2 regions of the Clostridium thermosuccinogenes genome follow, and region 2 is predicted to be linked to the other one. Evidence: riboswitches for the same ligand, from Rfam matches in the RefSeq annotation. Region 2 holds a riboswitch; the other holds the start of a gene.

Region 1 (3,641 bases), 2.0 Mb from region 2:
CGTTGCTACAGAAACGCCTGCTTCTTTAGCTACTTCCTTAATATTTGTAGACATCGTATATCGACCTCACAACTGATTGCGTTAAACGATTACGTAATCGTTTATCTAAATTCTAATCCATTTTATCATAGTTGTCAATATGCATTTATTAATTTTAATTAGCAACTCCGCTACAGGCAATTCTCCTTCATCTAGCCTTATGCAGGTCATATTTTAACATTTAAACATACAAATTCCAATTATACGTTACCTTGAGCGTTTCCTGCATCTACCCTTCAAGCCGCCTATATCCTCACTGCTATTTCTCCTCTTTGCAGATATTCCACATGTGGTTGATGGGTCCGTTCCCTTTTCCCAGATCAAGCATTGCTTTCAAAGCGCCTGAAATATATTCCTTCGCTAACTGGATTGACCTTTCCAAATCCAAGCCTTTGGCAAGGCCGCAGGCAATGGCACTGGATAAAGTACATCCGGTTCCGTGAGTATTTTTAGTGTTGATTTTCTCTCCGGTGAACCACCTGTATTTATTATTCTGATACAATAAATCATTGGCATTGCTTGCACTATGCCCTCCCTTGCAAAGAACGGCACATCCGTATTGTCTGCTGATGATTTCCGCTGCTTTGATCATATCCTCTTCATTTTCGATGGGTACTCCTGATAATACGGACGCTTCCGGAATATTGGGCGTCAATAGAAGTGCCTGGGGAAACAGTCTGCTTTTCAAGGTCTCTATTGCGTCATCCCGAAGAAGCTTGGAACCGCTTGTGGAAATCATTACCGGATCCACGACAATGTTCTTCGCATTGTAGAATTTCAGCTTTTCTGATATGGTCTCAATCAGTCCGGCCGATGCAACCATGCCAACCTTTACCGCATCCGGATAGATGTCGGTGAAAATACAGTCCAACTGCTGGCCTAAAAATTCCGGAGTGACCTCCATGATTCCTGTGACACCGGTTGTATTCTGTGCAGTAAGTGCAGTAATCGCACTCATGGCATATACACCATTTGCGGTCATTGTCTTGATATCCGCCTGGATTCCGGCTCCTCCGCCGGAATCGCTCCCTGCGATTGTTAATGCTGTTTTCATCTTATTCTCCACTCCACTGTGTATTTAGTTTGCTTAGTATTAATTTTTGCATTGCTCCTCATAATCCCATACAAGCTGTCTTGCTGTAAGCACCATATATCCAATTGTCCCGGGCCAAGCACCTTCTGTTATGCGGATCGTCATGCAATGCATCCTCAAAATCCAATTGTTAAAACAACGGAAGAAATTGCGTAGCAATTTCAACGCATCGTTTCAACGAGGCGGGAGATTTCAACTCACCGTCTGTTGTAAAATTAGGTACCCGCCACCTTTGAGAGGTGGGGGACATCTTTAGCCTCGTTATAAAATCCAATATGGTTCTGCCTTAAATCATGCCTTCACTATTTTTTCGCTTAGTTTTTTTAATTCAGCCGCAGCCTTCTCAATATCAGTCTGTGCAAAGATTGCGCTGATTACGGCAACTCCGCATATTCCGGATCCCGACAATTCCATTATGTTTTCCCGGTTTATACCTCCTATAGCTACAACAGGGATATTTACGGCTTCATAGATTTCTTTCAGGGTATCACGGCTTACATAATCTGCGTCCGCCTTGGAACCGGTAGGAAATACTGCTCCAACCCCCAAGTAATCAGCTCCTCTTTTTTCTGCCAATACCGCCTGTTCCACCGTCTGTACCGACACTCCGAGAATCTTGTCCCTGCCTATCAGTTCCCGCACATTGCCGGCCTCCATATCATTCTGCCCCACATGAACTCCATCGGCATCCACTGCTATGGCAATATCTACGTTATCATTGACAACAAAAGGCACATGATATTTCTTACACAGTTCTTTAATCTTTTTTGCTTCCTCGAGGAATTTTTCGGCATCCAATTCTTTCTCTCTGATCTGCATAAAGGTTGCACCGCCCTTTAGTGCCTTTTCCACCGCACTTTCAAGAGTTTCACCGTCCAGCCAGGATCTGTCGGTGACAGCATATAAAAGTAAATCTTTCTTATCGAGTTTCATACTTTGCTCCTTTCTGCATAGTTGGTGATATTGTGAATAAGAGGCGTTTTGCTTCGAACATTTTCAACACAATTTTTTATCATGGCATCTCCTTTCGCAAATACAAACTGGTAGTCTGTCAACAGCATAAAAAAACTGCACATACGCCAACAAAAGCATATATGCAGTAATTTCCGCTAAATATATCCCTACGTTGGCATTACCCAAATCAGGTTACGGGTCTAAGCAACACAGCTTACTCTCAGCCTGCTTCAGCAAGCTCCCCTTTGTATTTATCTGTAATTATACTACAATATGGCAAAAAATCAACCTTGGTATTCACTCATTGTTTGATAAAATACTATGATAATCAGCAAGGAGGGGGAAGAAAATAGCAGAAGTTTTATTTATCTATTTAAAGGACTCCATACTTATTGCAAGTAAAATCAATAAATCTCCTGTTGCTTCATATGTCTACAAAAGGATACTGCACTGAAGGATATAGTTTTTCCGGCTCGGAAGCATCACAGAATGCTTTCACAAAATAAATCTTCGGCAATGCAGGCAAGGCCGGAAGCATACCTTACTTCGTTTTCCACTCCATGCACTCTACTCCTCTACAACTTCCTTGAGCAGAAGCCTCTTATCAAACGCTCCCCGTTCCTCAGCCTTTTTCTTGCGTATATTTTCAAAATCCTTAGTATCAACGCCTTTATATTTCAATATGGCATAAACAACTTCCACCAGATCAGCCAATTCATCCACACTGTCTGCCTCAAAATATTCTTTAAGTTCTTCCTCCAGCTTCTGATCCAGGTATTTCTTATAGGCTTGAGGCTCAAGCTCTTCAACAATTGCCTTCTTGCCGTTCTTTTCAATTATCTCCGGAATTCTGTCTCTCACCAGTTTGTTATATTTGGTTGCATTCATTTTTCCCTGATCTCCCTAAAAGCCTCTATATAAGCCTCCATTGTTCCCTCATCAAAGCACACCATGAACACTTTGTCTATACTGCCGTTCTCCTCCAGAAATCCGGATATCTCCTGCATGGCAATCCTTGCGGCACGCCTTACCGGGAACCTATAAGCACCCGTGCTTATTGACGGAAACGCAATGGTTCTTATTCCGTTTTCCACCGCCAGCTGCAAAGAATTGCGGTAGCAGGAGGCTAACAGCTGATCTTCATTATTGTTTCCACCATGCCAGATTGGCCCTACAGTATGGATCACATATTTGGCAGGCAGCTTGTATCCCTTGGTGATCTTCGCCTTTCCGGTCTCACAGCCGTTCAATTTGCGGCATTCCTTCAAAAGCTCCGGACCGGCAGCTCTGTGAATGGCACCATCCACTCCACCGCCACCAAGAAGCGTGTTGTTTGCTGCATTTACAATAGCATCAACCTCAATTTTTGTTATATCTCCCTGAATTATGCCAATGCGTTCCATTGCCATTCCCCTTCTTGTTTGCATTTATTATACAACAATTTCCTACAAAATAAAACGCCTTAGCGCTTACCTGCATATGACTTTAAGTTTTTTCAATTTCATCGATCTTTCTTGATTCGCTTCCGCAAAAAATCTAATACTTCATCGATGAA
Region 2 (3,641 bases):
GAAAACCTCTGCAATCTGCAAAAATACGCAGATAAAGCTGCCGTATTGGAGCAAGGAGGAGTGTTTGAAAAAGACATACTGGAGTCTTATGTCAAGGCTGCCAGAATCCAGTGGACGATGGAACTGTGTGAGCGAATAATAAACGAAAATGCCGAGCTGGTAAGAAGCTGCGTAAAGCTTCATAAAGGCAGAGAATTTAATGATTATGATGAAGAAATCTGGACCAGGATAAATAATCTCAGGCATTACCTTATGAAGAGCTCTCTGAGGGAGGATTCCTTGTTCGCTGAGATAAGGAAGAACATGGATGCTGGAAATTATGATGAAGTGTCCCGGTTGCAGTTGGAGATGGCTGAGAAGATACGAGAGCTTAAAAAGCTGTATACGGAGTATAAGAGAAACATACTGGATATTGAGCCATAGCGTCGCAAGCAGGAAAAATTGAGAATTGGCGGGTATAGCCTTAATCTTGTCAACAAAAGCTATATTTGAAGCAATAAAAGCAATGAACAGGGGTTTAATATGCGATAAAGTAAAAGTAAGTAATTTAGGTTCAGGAGGAATGTAACAATGGCAAAGTCAAATATAGCAGCCCAGTTGTATACTTTAAGGGATTTTTGCAGAACCCCTGAAGATATAGCTAAAACCTTTAAAAAGGTAAAAGAAATAGGCTATGAAGCTGTACAGGTGTCAGGAATGGGTCCGATTGCTCCTGATCAGCTGAAAAAAATCGCCGATGACAATGGACTGGAGATATGTGCAACCCACATAGGTTATCAACGCTTGAAGGATGATATCGAAGGTGTCATAGCAGATCACAAGCTTTGGAACTGCAAGTATGTTGGATTGGGTTCGATGCCGGAAGAATACCGCTCTTCAAAGGAAGGATTTATCCGGTTTGCAAAAGAGGCTTCTGTAATAGCAAAAAAGCTTCAGGAAGCAGGTTTATCCTTTGTATATCACAATCATGATTTTGAGTTTATAAAATTTGACGGCAAAATTGGGCTGGATATAATCTTCGAAGAGAGCGATAAAAGCGCTTTCAATGCAGAAATAGATACTTACTGGGTACAGAGCGGTGGTTCTGATCCTGCAGCCTGGATCAGAAAGATGAAAGGCCGAATGGATATAGTTCACTTGAAGGACATGGTAATGGATATTAAGAAGGGAAGGATAATGGCCGAAGTTGGCGAGGGAAACCTGAACTGGCCTGCAATTCTTGATGCCTGCAGGGAAATCGGAATCAAATGGTACATTGTGGAGCAGGATGTATGCCAGAGGGATCCTTTTGAAAGCCTGGCCATCAGCTTAGAAAACCTGAAAAAGATGGGTTTGCAATAGACAAATGAAATAGCCTGTTGTACCGTAACCTGTTCGGATCAATCGAATCGTGTTATAAGGCTTAAAAATTGTTAATGGTATTTGCTTATTCCCTCAATATGCTTTACAAGAGAATAAGATGATAGTATAATCTATACGAAAACTAAATAATTTCGCTAGGGGTGCCGCAAGGCTGAGAAAGATGCATGCATCTTAACCCTTTGAACCTGATGTGGTTAGTACCACCGTAGGGAAGCTGAACTGTTTTTTTTTGAATTTTGTCGCTTACCTATGGGGTAAGCGATTTTTAGTTTCAGTAAAAAATATTTAAAGGAGTGAAAAGTTTATGTTCAAAATTGTTATTCAGGAAGAGATTTTAGAACTTCTCAATGCAAAGTCCATTGCAACAATTGTTACTCTCGCAGCCCTTGCGATAATACTTGTTGTAATCAGCAAAAGAACGGCATATAACACGAAAACGCTGGCGTATGGAGCCGTAGCAGTAGCGGCCGCATTTCTTCTTTCTTACATAAAGCTCTTTGAGTTGCCGACAGGTGGAACTATTACCATAGCCAGTATGCTTCCAATCTTTGTTTTTTCATACATATATGGCCCCAGAGCTGGTATTCTCGCCGGACTGGTTTATGGTATACTTCAGCTGGTTCAGGGTGCCTATGTAGTTCATTGGGCGCAGATGCTGCTGGATTATCCGATAGCATTTGCTGTGTTGGGTTTGGCAGGCCTGTTTAAAAGGAACATTTACCTGGGAGCCGCTGTGGGAGGAACAGCAAGATTTATTAGTCACTTTCTCACCGGAGTAATTTTCTTTGGAGAGTTTGCTCCGGAAGGCCAGAGTGTATGGCTTTATTCTCTGACATATAATTTGTCATATATGCTTCCGGATACACTGATTTGCATTGGATTACTGCTTATACCGAGCTTAAAGGCTGCCATAAACCGAATAAGGAAAGAAGCGACAGCTTAATATTGAGGGAAATTGGGCTTAAGCTGATAAATAATATATTTAAGCTGATTTGATGCGCCAGCGCTTTAACTGTGATATAATATGAAAAGACGTTTTTATCATTGAAAATCTAAATAAAAACGTAAAATCACTTAAGCATTGAGGAAACTACCGCAATTTGCAGTGAGCCTGTGGGCATTTTTTAATAAGCTTTTGGGGGAGTAATTTTGGATAGGTTAAAGTATGCATATAGAGATCAGCCTGAGAAAGCTCTTGCTTTAGTTGAACGATGGGCCAAGCAGGAAATTGAAGGGTGCAAAATCCTTTCAACAACTGGCATTACCCTATACACCCCGGATGGTTTAAAGAATTACAACGCATTGTGGACACGGGATTATACTTACATGATTGAGTATGCGGGAGAATATATCCCGCTTGAAGATATTCTGGCATGTAACGAATATCTGCTGGAACATGCACGTGAAGGTGATTGCTGGCTTCCGGACCGCGTTTATGCCAACGGCACCACAGCATATGCCGCCGGTGACATGCCTCAAGGTATGGAAAATCTTGATAATAACTCGTTTATTGTCATTGCCATGGATTGTGCATTAAACCGGATGGAGCCTGAGGGTGCAAAGGAATTGTTTGTCAAATGGGAAAAAGTAATTATGACCGCTCTTGATTCTCTTCCCAAGGATGAAAACGGTTTGATTTGGAATGATCCACAATGTCCGCATTCCCCTTATGGTTTTACAGACTGCATACAAAAGACCGGTTCGCTTATGAAAGAATCGCTTCTCCTCTGGCGTGCATACAGAATTATGGCTAAATGGCAGAGCAAGTTTAATCTTCCTTCGGATGTGTCAGTCAAGGCTGCTAAAAAGATAGAAAATGTACTGGTTGACATGTTTAAAAATGACGATGGAATGTTTAATGCAGCTACAGTCGATTGTAAGCAGACAGACGTTTGGGGTAGCTGTTATGCGGTTTCGATAGGTTTCCCGATGCCTGAGAAGCTTAAAGCCAGTATTGCAGACTATCTTGCGGCGAATTACGAGGGGTTGGTACAGTTTGGACAACTGCGGCACACAGCCCCGGGAACCTGTTGGGAAAAGCTGCTTTTACCTGTTAAACAGGGAGAATATCAAAACGGTGCTTACTGGGCAACACCCACCAGTTGGTTTATTGATGCGCTATATGATTATTATCCGGATTTGGCTAGAACTACACTGGAGGATATTATTACATATTTTGAAAACATGGGAATATTTGAATGCATTAATGGCAGTTACCAAAAGCTTAACCACTATGTTGTGAGTGCTACAAATATTCTGCCATCCGCTAGAAAATTGCT

The links. Region 2 has a riboswitch for thiamine pyrophosphate ahead of thiT (energy-coupled thiamine transporter ThiT). Riboswitches for the same ligand answer to the same signal wherever they lie in the genome.
Region 1: it holds a riboswitch for thiamine pyrophosphate, as region 2 does, so the genes downstream of both, thiE (thiamine phosphate synthase) here and thiT (energy-coupled thiamine transporter ThiT) in region 2, are expected to answer to the same signal.

The regions. Positions count from the first base shown of each region.
Region 1 is NZ_CP021850.1:412,248-415,888, reverse strand. Features, by position in the region: gene CDO33_RS01895 (LacI family DNA-binding transcriptional regulator) at 1-54, opposite strand, end outside; gene thiD (bifunctional hydroxymethylpyrimidine kinase/phosphomethylpyrimidine kinase) at 299-1,093, opposite strand; gene thiE (thiamine phosphate synthase) at 1,424-2,065, opposite strand; TPP riboswitch at 2,233-2,341, opposite strand; gene CDO33_RS01880 (nucleoside triphosphate pyrophosphohydrolase) at 2,654-2,974, opposite strand; gene CDO33_RS01875 (O-acetyl-ADP-ribose deacetylase) at 2,971-3,489, opposite strand.
Region 2 is NZ_CP021850.1:2,419,530-2,423,170, reverse strand. Features, by position in the region: gene CDO33_RS10560 (type I glutamate--ammonia ligase) at 1-423, shown strand, start outside; gene CDO33_RS10555 (sugar phosphate isomerase/epimerase family protein) at 571-1,341, shown strand; TPP riboswitch at 1,489-1,591, shown strand; gene thiT (energy-coupled thiamine transporter ThiT) at 1,667-2,305, shown strand; gene CDO33_RS10545 (hypothetical protein) at 2,512-3,641, shown strand, end outside.